3 regions of the Acidovorax sp. FG60 genome follow, and region 3 is predicted to be linked to each of the others. Evidence: predicted binding sites of a transcription regulator. Region 3 holds the regulator's gene; each other region holds the start of a gene.

Region 1 (5,061 bases), on a different contig from region 3:
GCACCTGGGCCTGCGCCAGGGCCGGGGGCAGCAAGGCCATCTGCAACTGCCCGCCCAGCATGGCGGTGGCCACCTGTGGGTAGCCCGGGTAGGGCACATGCACCGGGTTGATGTTGCTGCGCGACTTGAGCAACTCGGTGCCAATGTGGCCCACCGTGCCCACGCCGGGCGTGCCATAGCTCCACTTGTCGCCGCCATTGCGGGCTGCCACAAAGAAGTCGCGGGCGCTGCTGTTGGCGGGCACCCCGGGTTGGCTCACGGGTGCTGTCAGGATCAGGGGCGATGTGCCGATGAGGCTCAGCGGTGCCAGGTCCTTGAGCGGGTCGTAGGGCACGGCCGGGTTCAGCAGCTTGGCAATGGTCATGTTGCCGTTGATCATCAGGCCGATGGTGTGGTCATCACGCGCTTTGGCCACGGCATCAGCCGCAATATTGCCGCCTGCGCCCACCTTGTTTTCCACGATCACCGGCTGGCCCAGGGCCTTGGACAGCGGCTCGCTGAACGTGCGCGCCGTGAGGTCGGGCGAAGACCCGGCCGGAAAGCCCACGATGATCTTGAGCGGCTTGGTGGGCCATGCCAGGGGCGCGGCGGCTGCTGCGGCACCGGGCTTGGCGGCGTTCTGGGCGAGAGCCCAGGGGGAGGCGGCTGCCAGGGCAATCAGCAGCGTAGACGCACGGCGAGAAACAACAGGACGTGACGACAACATGGGAAGGGGTCTCCTCAACAAGAACATTCAGGGGCCAAAACGACACGGGGCCCCAGAACTGGGGCCCCGTGAGGCAACTTCTGCAGCCGGGGATATTAACCCCGCCGCCCTCAGGCTCAGGCGTACTCCGCCAGAGCCTTCTTCATCTTCTTCATTGCAGCCACTTCAATCTGCCGGATGCGCTCGGCGCTCACGCCATACACAGCTGCCAGCTCGTGCAACGTCATGCCGCCCGTACCGTCATCGTTGACCTTGAGCCAGCGCTCTTCCACGATGCGGCGGCTGCGGCCGTCCAGGCTGTCCAGCGCCGTGGCAATGCCATCGGTGGCCAGGGCATCGCGCTGGCGCGACTCGATCATGGCCGTAGGTTCGTGCGAGGCGTCGGCCAGATAGGCAATCGGCCCAAAAGCCTGTTCGCCATCGTCGGAGGGTGCGGGGTCCAGCAGCACATCACCGCCCGACATGCGGGTTTCCATCTCGATGACTTCCTCGCGCTTGACGTTGAGCTGCGCAGCCACCGTGTCGATTTCGTGGTCCGACAGCGTATCGCGGTGTGTGGCCGCATCAGCGGCAGACGCATCGGCCTTGAACCCCTGCTTCATGGAACGCAGGTTGAAGAAAAGCTTGCGCTGCGCCTTGGTGGTGGCAACCTTCACCATGCGCCAGTTTTTCAGGATGTACTCGTGGATCTCGGCCTTGATCCAGTGCATGGCATAGCTCACCAGACGCACGCCCTGGTCGGGGTCAAAGCGCTTGACGGCTTTCATCAGGCCCACATTGCCTTCCTGGATCAGGTCGCCATGGGGCAGGCCATAGCCCAGGTACTGGCGCGCAATCGAAACCACCAGACGCAGGTGCGACATCACCAGCCGACCGGCGGCGTCCAGATCGTTGTTGTCCTTGAGCTGCCGAGCGTAGGTCTGCTCTTCTTCGTGCGTGAGCAGCGGCAGGCGATTGACGGCGGAGATGTACGCGTCCAGGTTGCCCAATGGGGGCACCAGCGCCCAGGGGTTGGCGGGCGCCAAAGTCGTCGTAGCGGTTCCAGATTGAATGTTCATTCCGGGAATCCTTTCCTCTAAGCCATGATATTAGCACTCCATAGGACAGAGTGCTAAGCCAGGAGTTCCCCTCCGGTTGTGGGCGATGCTGCCTGCCTGTCGCCTGGACCATTGGCCCAGGAATCCGAACGCGATATGGTTGGATGGTTCTGCTAAGCCATTGATTCAAAAAGAAATTTTATGGCTGCAGAGGCCGCGATGAACGCAGTATTTCGTTGTCAGAGCGCGTTCTGGGTTCAGGGTTCCAGCCCTTTGTAGCCAAGTTTTTCCGATTGTTGCGACAAATAGAACAGTGTTTTCATGATCTAGGGATGACCTGCATAACTCCCTATGGTCTGTGATACGCGGCCCCGGGCGTTTCGCTGCGTTGCTTTTCTTGCCAATAGCCCGTCTATTGGCTGCCAAAAGACGCCTTGCGCCCCACCCGATCCGCACTACCACCGCCTCGCGAGGGTTGTGCAGGACATCCCTAGGGACCCTCTGCACGAATCACCGCACCGTGTGCATCTGCGGACTCGCGTGGTCTGCGGTGTTGCAAGTACTCGCAATAGCTACGGCTATTGCTGCGTCTTGCGCCTGGCAGCCCCTCCTGATCCGCAGCGCACACTTACCGCTCGATTCGTACAGAGGATCCCTGGCGGTTTCGCGCCGCTGGCATTGCATCCCCCGCTATGGCAGACTGCACCGCCCAACGCCTTCGGGAGACGCGCATGACTGAGCCGACCGCACTTTGCGACATTCTCGTTGTCACTACCACGGTGGCCACCGAAGCGGAAGCGCGGCGGCTGGCACAGCTGGTGTTGCAGGCGCGGCTGGCGGCCTGTGTGCAGGTGGAGCCCATCACGGCCTACTTTCGTTGGCAGGGCGCGTTGCAGGAGGACCGCGAGCTCCGGCTGGTGTGCAAGACCGTGCCCCGTGCGCTGCACCCGCTGCTGGCGCTGCTGCGGGCGCAGCATCCCTATGCGCTGCCGCAGCTGGTCACGCACGCGCTGCAGGGGTCTGCGGAATATGCTGACTGGGTGGATGCGCAGGTGGCCCACGCTACGGTGCTGGCCTGAAGCTTGGGCATTCCCCAGTTTGCGGACGTCTCGGCCGCTGGTACGGGTCGCTCAAACTCTTGGATCGCGATCACACGCTCAGGTCGATCTGCTGCACCGTGCCCGCGCTGCCGTTTTCTCGCAGGTAGATGCTGGTGGAGCGCACGGCGCCCAGGCTGTGGTTGTCCGCCGTGCGCAGGGCGAAGGGCGTTGCCTGGGCGGTGAGTTGCACCGCGCCCACGCCCAGTTCCTCCAGGGTCTGCAGGCTACCGCTGCCATCTGCATTCGGGGTCCACACGCGCAGCTGATGGAAGACCGGGTCGGCCTCATCGATCCAGCCGTTGCCGTCGCTGTCATGCCGGGCCAGTTCTGTAAAGCCGTTGCCCGTGTCCGGGCCGAAGAGTTCCAGGCCGCTGTCGATGCGCGCGTTCTGGTTGGTGTCCAGCGCCAGATAACCCCGGTTGCCGGCAAGCAGCGGCACTTGTTCGGTCTGCCCGTCGCCGTCCAGGTCGAAGGCAAAGCGCAGGTCCTGCAATTGGGCGGCGGTGCCGTCGAAGTTGATGACCAGCGGGTCCACCGCCACGGCGTCGCCCAGCCGCAGGCTCACGGAGGATTCCTCGCGGTAGCTGCGTTGCATATCCAGCTGCAGCGTGAACCGGATTTCCCGGCCATCGGCGGTGCGCACAGTGCCCGCTGCAGCAAACTGGGTGCGCTCGGTTTCTTCCAGCACTTCGCGCTGCTCATAGATCAGGCCAAAGCCCGCGCGCTGGCGCGGGGCTGCGGCCGTGCTGTCCGTTGGGGCCAAGGGGGGCGGGGGAGCTGCGGGCGCCTCGGTAGACTGCGGCCCGGCATAGACGCGGACGAGCACCCCGGTCATGCGTTCGATCAGATCGCGGATCATGGCGAGCTGGGGCGTCAGGCCCTCGTCGCGGGCGCGCTCCGGCAGAGGCTCGACCGAGGTGGTGGCCCCATGGGGTGCATGGGCGGCCTGGGCCAGGCGGGCAGCGGTGGAGATTTGCAGCGGCGGTGCCTGGCGGGCGAGGGGCGTACTGGCGGGGCGGTCGCCCACCCACATTTCCAGGCGGCTTGTCTGGCTGTGCATGCGCGTGGCGACATGCTGGGACTGCATCTGCAGGGTGGACGACTCGATTCTCATGGGGCACCTCCATGGTTTCCACGGAGGTCCGGCGCGGTGCGGGCTGGCGTGGCCCCTGGTTATCGGCACTTCTGCGCGGTACCTTGAATGCAATCCCGATACCGGCCCAAGGTCAGCTGGAGGTGCCTTCCGGGCCCAGCACCTCCCGCGCGACCCCTTCAAAGTCTTCCAGCGCCATCGGCCTGCCAAACAGATAGCCCTGAAACGCCTTGCAGCCGTGCGCCAGCAGAAACTGGTGGTGCGCTGCCGTTTCGACCCCCTCGGCGATCACGTCCAGACCCAGGCTGCCGGCCAGCGCGATGATGGAGCGTGCGATGGCTGCGTCGCTGGGGTCCAGCAGCACGTCGCGTACAAAACCCTGGTCGATCTTGATCTGGTCCAGCGGCAGGCGCTTGAGGTAGCTCAAGGACGAATAGCCGGTGCCAAAGTCATCCAGCGAAAAGCCCAGGCCCTGGGCTTTGAGTGCGCGCATGGTGGCGATTACGCTGTCCACGTTGTCCAGCAGCAGGCTTTCGGTCAGCTCCAGCTTGATGTGCGCCGGGTCGGCGCCAGTCCGCTGCAGCAAGGCCAGTACCTGTGTCACAAAGTCTTCCTGCAGAAACTGCCGCGCGCTGACGTTGATGGCCAGGCTCAGGTGGGCCATTGCCGGGTCCAGCCGCCACCGGGCTTGTTGGCGCAGGGCGGTTTCCATCACCCAATAACCCAAGGGCAGGATGAGGCCGGATTCCTCTGCCAGCGGGATGAACTCCGATGGCGGCACCATGCCGTGCGCGGGGTGTTGCCAGCGCACCAACGCCTCTGCGCCGGTAACCCGCCCCTGCGCGTTCACCTGGGGCTGGTACAGCAGCAGGAACTGCGACTGGCGCAGGCCGTTGTGCAGCTCCGTTTCCAGCAGCGCGCGGCGGTTCACGGCCTGCTGCATGTCAGGGTCAAAAAAGCGCAGGGTGTTGCGGCCCGCGTCCTTGGCGCGGTACATGGCCATGTCGGCCTGTTTGAGCACCTCGTCCACCGAATCACGGTGCTCGCGCAGCAGCGTCACCCCGATGCTGGCTGTGAAGTGGTGTTCATGCCCGGCCAGGTCGTAGGGCTGGCGCAGCTGGGCCA
Region 2 (5,061 bases), 200 kb from region 3:
AGGCGGCACCACCCAGTTCACGGCGGCGGTGTACGACCTCAAGGAAAAGAACCAGAAGGTGGCCGACCCGACCAACCCCGACAACTCGCTGCAGGTGGGCCAGACCCGCAACAAGGGCCTGGAGCTGGAATACAAGGCGCGCGTGGCGACGGCGTTTGACCTGACCGCCCACTACAACTACACGGACGTCGATCCGCTGCTGGAAAACCTGCCGCGCCACCAGGCGGCCGTGTGGGGCGTGTACCGGTTCTCCATTGGCGGCGTGCGCGGCTTCTCGGCCGGTGCGGGGTACCGCTGGCTGTCGTCGTTCCGCGACGGCACGGGGCCGAAGGTTCCGGCGGCCGGTGTGGTGGATGCGCTGCTGGCCTACGACAGCCAGGACTGGCGCTACGCGCTCAATATCAGCAACCTGGCCGACAAGAAGTACATGAGCACCTGTCTGGCGCGTGGTGACTGCTGGTGGGCGGCACGGCGCAATGTGGTGCTGAGCGCGACCTACAGGTTCTGACCGACCCATCGGGGCGATCTGCTGCACCGGCGGCATTCACCCGTGGATGTCGGCCCGGCAAGGAAAAAACCCCGCAGGTTTTGCAACCTGCGGGGTTTCTTTTGGGGCTACCGGGCAGAACCTGGGTTCCACCCGGAGCGGCCGGCCATTACATGCCCATGCCGCCCATGCCGCCCATGCCACCCATGTCGGGCATGCCGCCGCCAGCACCGGCCTCGTCCTTGGGTGCTTCAGCAACCATGGCTTCGGTCGTCAGCAGCAGCGATGCCACGGAGGCAGCGTTTTGCAGGGCCGTACGGGTGACCTTCGTGGGGTCCAGAATGCCCAGTTCGAGCATATCGCCGTAGGTGTCGTTCGAGGCATTGAAGCCGTAGTTGCCCTTGCCGGCCAACACAGCGTTCACCACCACCGAGGCTTCGCCACCAGCGTTGTTCACGATTTCGCGCAGAGGCGCTTCGATGGCCTTGAGCACCAGCTTGATGCCGGCTTCCTGGTCAGCGTTGTCGCCCTTGACCGAGTCGCCCACAGCTTGCTTGGCACGCAGCAGGGCCACGCCACCACCGGCCACAACGCCTTCTTCCACAGCGGCACGGGTAGCGTGCAGTGCGTCTTCCACGCGGGCCTTCTTTTCCTTCATTTCGACTTCGGTGGCAGCGCCGACCTTGATCACGGCCACACCGCCAGCCAGCTTGGCCACGCGCTCTTGCAGCTTTTCGCGGTCGTAGTCGGACGTGGCTTCTTCGATCTGCACGCGCACTTGCTTGACGCGGGCTTCGATGTCAGCAGCAGCACCGGCGCCGTCGATGATGATGGTGTTTTCCTTGCCCACTTCGATGCGCTTGGCTTGGCCCAGGTCGGCCAGGGTCACCTTTTCGAGCGTCAGGCCCACTTCTTCAGCGATGACCTTGCCGCCCGTCAGGATGGCGATGTCTTCCAGCATGGCCTTGCGACGGTCGCCAAAGCCTGGAGCCTTCACAGCCACAACCTTCAGGATGCCGCGAATCGTGTTGACCACCAGCGTAGCCAGGGCTTCGCCTTCGACTTCTTCGGCAATGATCAGCAGGGGACGGCCAGCCTTGGCGACTTGCTCCAGCGTAGGCAGCAGGTCGCGGATGTTGCTGATCTTCTTGTCGAACAGCAGCACGAAGGGGTTGTCCAGAATCGCGGATTGCTTTTCTGGGTTGTTGATGAAGTAGGGCGACAGGTAGCCGCGGTCAAACTGCATGCCTTCCACGACGTCCAGTTCGCTGTCCAGCGACTTGCCGTCTTCCACGGTGATCACGCCTTCCTTGCCAACCTTGTCCATGGCGTCAGCGATCAGCTTGCCGATGGTTTCGTCGGAGTTGGCGGAGATCGAACCCACTTGGGCGATTTCCTTGGAGGTGGTGGTGGGCTTGGAAGCCTTCTTCAGCTCGGCAACCAGGGCCGTCACAGCCTTGTCGATACCGCGCTTCAGGTCCATCGGGTTGATGCCAGCGGCCACGTACTTGAAGCCTTCGCGCACGATGGCCTGGGCCAGCACGGTGGCGGTGGTGGTGCCGTCACCAGCGTTGTCGCTGGTCTTGGAGGCCACTTCCTTCACGAGCTGGGCGCCCATGTTCTGCAGCTTGTCCTTGAGTTCGATTTCCTTGGCCACGGACACACCGTCCTTGGTCACGGTAGGGGCGCCGAACGAGCGCTCCAGCACCACATTGCGACCCTTAGGGCCCAGAGTCACCTTGACCGCGTTGGCCAGGATGTTCACGCCTTCAACCATGCGTGCGCGGGCTTCGCCGCCGAAAACTACGTCTTTTGCTGCCATGTTTGGCTCCTAAATTCTGAAAATCGTTAAACGGATAACGGGTTGTGGGGAAAGAAAGCGTAGCGAGCAGGTGTCAGGCTAGGCGCACGGAGCGCAGCAACCGGAACGTACTTCCTGTACGTGAGGATTGCGAGCACCGCGCAACGACGCCTGGCGCCTGGCGCCTGCGCAGTAGCTTTATTTCTCCACAACTGCGAACAGATCGTCTTCCTTCATGACCAGCAGCTCATCGCCGTTGACCTTGACGGTCTGGCCCGAGTACTTGCCGAACAGAACGCGGTCACCGACCTTCACATTCAGGGCGATCACGTCGCCCTTGTCGTTCTTCTTGCCGGGGCCGACGGCCAGCACTTCACCTTGATCGGGCTTTTCAGCGGCGTTGTCAGGGATCACGATGCCGGAGGCCGTCGTGGTTTCGCTTTCGATACGCTTGACGATCACGCGATCGTGCAGAGGGCGAAGGTTCATTGCAATGCTCCTGTTTTCAGTAAAAAGCTGACGTACTCAGCGCCTGGAGCCCCAGGCGCTACCAAACTTCCGGCAGCCGAGGCGGTGTTAGCACTCGTCTGCGGTGAGTGCTAATGATACGGGCATTCCGGCCCATTTCAAGAGCCCGGATGCACGTCTGAGATATTTGCTTACGGTTCGAACCGCTGAATGGGGGGCTTCGCAGCAGTGTGTAACGACCAAGCACCTACAATCTTTAGGACGTGTGTTGGTGGGTTTTGCGTCAAGCGCGCGTGCGCAACTCCCGGGGTTGCAATGGCCCAACCATCTCTTCTTGCTCTCAGCTCGCATACATATATGTATACATATATCTGTGATGTGGGTGCGCAGAGCCTTACCCGTCCAGGAATCTGATGGTGTCTTTGCAATTCACAACCGCGCTAATGGGCATTGGCCTTGCTGCGCTGATTCTGTATCTGATCCGCAGAGATCATCTGTACGTCATGCACGGCCTGTTTTGGGTGGTGGTGGCAGGGGCTGCGGCTGTGCTGGGGGCATCGCCCGGGCTGATCGACTGGCTGGCTCTGCTGCTGGGCGTGAGCTACCCCCCCACGCTGCTGCTGTTGCTGGTGTGCATGGTCTTGCTGATCAAGGCCCTGCACAGCGACATGGTCAATACCCGCATTGAGCGCGATGTGCGCCGGTTGAACCAGCGGTTGGCACTGTTGGAGGCCGACCTTCTTCAAAAGCCAACCGAGGCCCCTCAAGATCAAGACCCGCTCTAGCCTTATGACTGAATCTCTGAATTTGTTGTTGCCCGTGGTTCTGTGCGGTGGCTCCGGCACGCGCCTGTGGCCACTGTCTCGTGAAACCTATCCCAAACAGTTTTTGGCCTTGGCCGGTGCGCGCACCATGCTCCAAGACACGGCCCTGCGCCTGCAAGGGCTGAACCAAATCCCCGTGGCGAAGGCGCCGGTGCTGGTCTGCAACGCAGAGCACCGCTTTCTGGCGGCTAGCCAGCTGATGGAGGCTTGCATACACGGCGCGCGCATCGTGCTGGAGCCTGCGGGCCGCAATACAGCACCCGCGCTGACCCTGGCCGCCTTGCAAGCGCAGGCCGAAGGCGGGGACCCGGTGCTGCTGGCCATGCCCGCTGACCATGTGATAGCCAACCTGCCCGCGTTTCACAACGCCATCGAGCAAGCGTTTGCCATTGCCAGCGGCGGCGCCATGGTGACCTTTGGCATCGTGGCCGACAGGCCTGAGACTGGGTACGGCTACATCCAGTGCGGCGAATCAATGAAGGGGGGCGGTGCACACCATATCGCCAGCTTTGCCGAAAAGCCCGACCTAGAGCGCGCCCAAAGCTACCTGGACGCTGGCAACTACCTGTGGAACAGCGGCCTGTTCATGGTGCGCACCAGCGTGTGGCTCAAGGCCCTTCAAAGTTGTCGGCCCGACATCTTTGCAGCGTGCGCGGCCGCTATGGCAGGTGCTCAAAAAGATGCGGACTTCATCCGCCCATCCACCGAAACCTTCAGCGCATGCCCCGCAGACTCCATTGACTACGCCGTCATGGAGCGGCTGCCCACCCGCCCCGACCTGGGCATCCCAGCCTGCGTGGTGCCGCTGCAGGCTGGCTGGTCTGACTTGGGCGCGTGGGATGCCCTGTGGCAGGTGCGGGAGCAAGACGCGCACGGCAACGCGCACGTGGGCGACACCATTCAACACGGCTGCTCCAACTCGCTGCTGCTTTCGAGTAGCCGCCTGGTGGCCGGCGTGGGGCTCGACAACATCGTGGTGGTGGAAACCGCCGACGCCATCCTGGTGGCAGACAAACGCCAAACCCAGGACGTCAAGCAGATCGTGGGTAAGCTGCGTGAAGCGGGCCACGCCCTGACACAAACGCATCGCAAGATCCACCGCCCCTGGGGCTGGTACGACAGCATCGACAGTGGTGAGCGCTTCCAGGTCAAGCGCATTGTGGTCAACCCCGGTGCCAGCCTGAGTTTGCAAATGCACCACCACCGGGCTGAACACTGGATTGTGGTCAAGGGCACCGCCCAGGTCACCAATGGCGACAAAGTCTTTCTGCTGGGCGAAAACGAATCCACCTTTATCCCACTGGGCCATGTGCACCGGCTGGCAAACCCCGGCAAAGTGCCCCTTGAGATTATTGAAGTGCAATCTGGCAGCTATCTGGACGAAGACGACATCGTGCGGTTTGAAGATACCTATGGCCGCGTGGTGCCCGCACAGAGCCCCTGCGCCAAAGGGGAGGGCTGACCCCGTGCCCGGCTTACCC
Region 3 (5,061 bases):
TTTCAGACCGATCACCGTTGCTGGCAGCCCAGTGCACGGCTTCGACCACTTTGGGCCGCTCGTTGTCAATCAGGTCCAGCAACTCATCACGCAGGCGCGCGTATCCTGCCGGAGTGATGTAGTTCTTGCCGCCCGCAGGCAACGCAGGCAACACCAATTCATCCTCGTCGGAAGCATCGGTTTCTTTGGTAAAGGCCTTGCTCATGGAAGATCTCCCCCGTCAGCGAGAAACGCTTTGACAAATGAAAAAGCCTGCAATCTTTCGATTGCAGGCTTTAAACATTGGTGCGGCTGGCAGGAATCGAACCCACGACCCCTTGGTTCGTAGCCAAGTACTCTATCCAGCTGAGCTACAGCCGCTAAGCTTCGAATTATAGCATGATTTCTTGGCAACCCCTGAAATCAACATTTTTACTATCACCTGCCACATGGGCCTGATCAGCAAAAGCTCAATTCAACGCAAGCCGCAATTGTAATGCACTCCAGAGACTCCAAAAGAAGAAAGGCGCACATTGCGACAAGAAAACTGGCCGTGATCGTGATGATCGCCCATTCGAATGAATGGGTGGTAGGGCGTGTTGGACTTGAACCAACGACCAAAGGATTATGAGTCCTCTGCTCTAACCAACTGAGCTAACGCCCCAAGCCATGCTCCAGCGCTATACAACGGGGCAAGCGCCGTATTGTAGGGGCTTTACTTGCGATGGCTGAGTGCGTTGGACACCAGCTTTGATGTGATGTCCACGATCTGAATCATCCGGTCATATGGCATGCGCGTGGGGCCGATCACGCCCAGCGTCCCGACCACTTTGCCGTCTACCTCATACGGAGCACTGACGATGGACAGCTCCTCAAAAGGCACGACATGGCTTTCACCGCCAATGTAGATGCGCACTCCCTCGGCCTGGCTGGAGATATCCAGCAACCGCAGAATCTGGGTTTTCTGTTCGAACAGATCGAAAGCACGTCGCAAGTTGCCCATGTCGCTGGAGAAATCACTGACCGCCAGCAGGTTGCGCTCACCAGAAATCACGACCTCGTCCTGCGCTTGGGACAAAGCCTCAGACCCCACATTCACCGCAGCCTGCATGAGCGAAGCGATCTCGCCGCGCAGCACATCCACCTCAGATTTCAGGCGCTCACGCACTTGCTCCATCGCAAGCCCCGCGTAATGCGCGTTCAGAAAGTTGGAAGCCTCAATGAGTTGCGACTGGGAGTAGTCCACGTCCGTGAAGATCACTCGATTTTGAACGTCGCCCTCGGGCGAAACGATGATGACCAAAAATCTCCGCTCGGACAGCCTCAAGAACTCAATATGGCGGAAGACCGATGTTCTGCGTGGTGCCATAACGACACCGACGAACTGAGAAAGATTGGATAGCAACTGGGCAGCGTTGGCGATCACCTTTTGCGGCTGTTCGGGCGCAAGCTGGGGAGGGGTCAGAGGGTCCCGCTGCACTGTCAGCATGGTGTCCACAAACAGCCGATAACCTCGTGCAGTAGGAATGCGACCGGCTGAGGTGTGGGGACTCGCGATCAGCCCTAACTCCTCCAGATCCGCCATGACGTTACGGATAGTGGCTGGAGACAAATCCAGCCCAGACGCGCGCGACAACGTGCGGGATCCGACGGGCTGCCCATCGGCGATGTAGCGCTCGACCAGCGCTTTGAGCAACAACTTGGCACGGTCATCGAGCATGGAATGATTTTAATGATGTAATTTCGCGATGACGTCCAATTTCCGCCATGTCGCACTGATAGGCAAGTACCAAGCTTCTTCGGCGGGCTCCATCGGTGAAAGCTCCCGCCAGGCCCTGGAAGACATCGCCCATTTTCTTGAACGCCAGGGTTGCGAAGTGATGCTGGAAGCTGAGACCGCAAGCAACACCGGGCTCACACACTATCCAGTCCTGAATGTAGACGAGATAGGCAGTCGATGCGATCTGGGCCTGGTGGTCGGAGGCGACGGCACCATGCTGGGCATAGGTCGGCGGCTCGCCCGGTTTGGGACGCCCCTGATCGGCATCAACCAGGGACGGCTTGGCTTCATCACCGACATTCCTTTCGATACCTATCAGGCCACTCTGCCCCCCATGCTCCAGGGCGAATACGAGGAAGACTTGCGACCGCTGATGCACGCAACGGTCGTGCGCGACGAGCGCGTCGTCTTCGAAGCCCTCGCGATGAACGATGTCGTTGTGAACCGAGGCGCGACTTCAGGCATGGTGGAATTGCGGGTCGAGGTCGGCGGCCGATTTGTGGCGAACCAACGCGCAGACGGGCTCATCATCGCCTCACCCACAGGGTCAACGGCGTATTCGCTGTCAGCCGGTGGCCCCATGCTTCATCCCTCCATTCCTGGATGGGTGCTGGTGCCCATCGCCCCTCATACGCTCTCCAACCGACCGATTGTTCTGTCGGATGCCACCGAGGTGGCGGTTGAGGTTGTGAGTGGCCGGGATGTCAGTGCCAACTTTGACATGCAGTCACTGGCCTCACTGCTACATGGTGACCGCATTCTGGTGAAAAGGTCAGAGCACTGCGTGCGGTTTCTCCATCCTCAAGGCTGGAACTACTTTGCCACCCTGCGCAAAAAATTGCGCTGGAACGAAGGGGGCTCCTGACCATGGCGCTCCGGCGGATTACCCTGCGCGATTTTGTGATCGTTCAAGCGCTTGAACTTGACCTAAGTTCCGGCTTCACCGTGCTGACGGGAGAAACAGGCGCTGGGAAATCCATCCTGATTGATGCACTGCAACTCGTTTTGGGCGCACGCTCCGATGCAGGTGTGGTTCGCGAAGGCGCTGACAAAGCGGATCTTTGCGCTGAGTTCGATTGCCCACCCCATCTCCAGCCATGGCTCGAGGACGCGGGTTTTGACATTGATGAGCTGTTGCTTTTGCGTCGGACCGTGGACTCTCAGGGCAAAAGCAGGGCTTGGATCAATGGCACCCCAGCCACTGCTGCCCAGCTGCGGACTTTGGGAGACAGCCTGCTTGACATCCACGGGCAGCATGCTTGGCAAAGCCTTACAAGACCCGACTCGGTACGCGGCCTGCTGGACGCATTTGCAGGGGTGCACACATCAGAAACCGCAGCGCTCTGGGCACAATGGCGAAAGGATCAAAAAGCCCTGGAGCAAGCACGCCTGGCCCAGGCTAATTTGCAGCAGGAAAGTGAGCGTCTGCAATGGCAGATCAACGAGGTGGACAAGCTCGCACCCATTGATGGCGAATGGGAAGAACTCGACGCACAACATAAACGCCTCTCACATGCGCAGGCGCTGCTGGAAGGGGCAGAGGGCGCTATCCAAGCCCTCCAAGATGAAGATGCTGGTGCACTGACTGGGCTTGCACGCGCGCACGATCTTATCCAAAGCCACGAGCATATTGAGCCCGAGTTCGCACCGCTCGCAGACATCCTTTCTTCCAGCCTCGCACAAGCCAGCGACGTGCTCCACTCGCTGCAGCTGTATCTGAGGCACGTGGAAATAGATCCACAGCGTCTGGCCGAACTCGACACCCGCATTTCGCTCTGGATGACCTTGGCACGCCGTTACAAGCGCACGCCAGCAGAGCTGCCGGCTCTACACCAGAGCTGGAAGGAGGAGATGCGCCGGCTGGACGCAGCGACAGATCTGGAACGACTGGAGACCGCCGAGGCCGCCAGTGCCAAGGCCTACCACGCGTCGGCACGTGCGCTGTCTCTGGGTCGCGCCAAAGCCGCCCCGAAACTGTCTCACGCCATTACCCAAGCCATGCAGGGCCTGGGCATGGAGGGAGGAAAATTCGAGGTTTCCATGACCAAGGCCTCAGAGCCCTCGCACCACGGCATCGATGACGTGGTATTCCTCGTCGCGGGCCATCCCGGGATGACACCCAAACCCATCGGCAAAGTCGCATCGGGCGGCGAACTCTCCCGCATTTCGCTGGCCATCGCTGTAACAACCAGTGAATTGGGTATGGCCCCCACGCTCATCTTTGATGAAGTGGACTCTGGCGTAGGGGGGGCGGTGGCTGAAACAGTGGGGCGGCTGATGCAACAGCTTGGCAGCGACCGTCAGGTGCTCGCGGTCACCCACCTGCCGCAGGTGGCGGCTTGCGCACACCACCACCTCAAGGTGGCCAAACGCAAGAGCCCGAATGGCTCCACCAGCGCCGTATCGACGGTGCAGGGCGAGAACCGTGTGGCAGAAATTGCCCGCATGCTGGGCGGCGAACGATCCACCCAGACTACGCTCGCCCACGCGAGCGAGATGCTGGATCTCGCGGCCGTTGCACGAGAAGGACATGGCTGATGGCACTTGAAATCGTTTTAATCACGGGTATGTCGGGATCAGGAAAGTCCGTGGCGCTGCATGCGCTGGAGGACGCAGGGTATTACTGCGTAGACAACCTGCCCCCAGAACTGCTGCCAGCTTTTGTGGCGCTGGAACACCGTCACCACGGCAACCGCGTTGCTATCGCGATGGACGTTCGAAGTGCCACCTCATTGCATCAGGTTCCACAGGAGCTGAGTCGGCTCAGGAGCGAGGGCGTTTCGGTGCAATCGGTTTTCCTCGACGCCACCATCGATACGCTTGTCAGGCGTTTCTCAGAAACACGCAGACGCCACCCGCTGTCGCACGACGATCTTCAACAGGGTCGAAAAGCACTCGTGCAGATTATCGAATTGGAGCGCGAGTTGCTGGCGGAACTGCGAGAACAGTCGCATGTGATCGACACAAGCACCATACGGGCTTCACAGCTCCAAAGCTACGTGAAGAGTTTGCTTGTCACCACCCGGGGACAGATGACCCTGGTATTCCAGTCTTTTGCATTCAAGCGTGGCATACCGATGGACGCTGACTACGTCTTTGATGTGCGAATGTTGCCGAACCCACACTATGAACCTGCGCTGCGGGATCTGACGGGGCTGGACGAACCTGTCGCCCATTTCCTGCGCCAACAACCCGATGTGTCGCTGATGCAGGCGCATATCGAGCAATTTCTCGCGCACTGGCTGGAAATGCTTGACCGGAACCACCGCAGTTATGTCACGGTCGCGGTGGGCTGCACTGGC

What was found. The regulator HrcA, encoded in region 3, represses chaperone genes, less so after heat shock. The targets are predictions, from matches to a motif close to TTAGCACTCNNNNNNNNNGAGTGCTAA.
Region 1: the regulator HrcA is predicted to act here: its motif matches at 1,795-1,821, upstream of rpoH (RNA polymerase sigma factor RpoH).
Region 2: the regulator HrcA is predicted to act here: its motif matches at 2,865-2,891, upstream of ACODS0_RS14690 (co-chaperone GroES).

Annotation. Positions count from the first base shown of each region.
Region 1 covers NZ_JBMDJC010000001.1:481,887-486,947, reverse strand. Annotated here, with positions in the region: gene ACODS0_RS02200 (Bug family tripartite tricarboxylate transporter substrate binding protein) at 1-706, opposite strand, end outside; gene rpoH (RNA polymerase sigma factor RpoH) at 823-1,764, opposite strand; gene cutA (divalent-cation tolerance protein CutA) at 2,475-2,822, shown strand; gene ACODS0_RS02185 (hypothetical protein) at 2,893-3,957, opposite strand; gene ACODS0_RS02180 (EAL domain-containing protein) at 4,070-5,061, opposite strand, start outside.
Region 2 covers NZ_JBMDJC010000009.1:27,839-32,899, forward strand. Annotated here, with positions in the region: gene ACODS0_RS14680 (TonB-dependent siderophore receptor) at 1-508, shown strand, start outside; gene groL (chaperonin GroEL) at 657-2,309, opposite strand; gene ACODS0_RS14690 (co-chaperone GroES) at 2,487-2,777, opposite strand; gene ACODS0_RS14695 (DUF2304 domain-containing protein) at 3,170-3,541, shown strand; gene ACODS0_RS14700 (mannose-1-phosphate guanylyltransferase/mannose-6-phosphate isomerase) at 3,546-5,042, shown strand.
Region 3 covers NZ_JBMDJC010000009.1:224,843-229,903, reverse strand. Annotated here, with positions in the region: gene greB (transcription elongation factor GreB) at 1-205, opposite strand, end outside; tRNA gene ACODS0_RS15650 (tRNA-Arg) at 284-360, opposite strand; tRNA gene ACODS0_RS15645 (tRNA-Ile) at 567-643, opposite strand; gene hrcA (heat-inducible transcriptional repressor HrcA) at 695-1,699, opposite strand; gene ACODS0_RS15635 (NAD kinase) at 1,728-2,624, shown strand; gene recN (DNA repair protein RecN) at 2,627-4,297, shown strand; gene rapZ (RNase adapter RapZ) at 4,297-5,061, shown strand, end outside.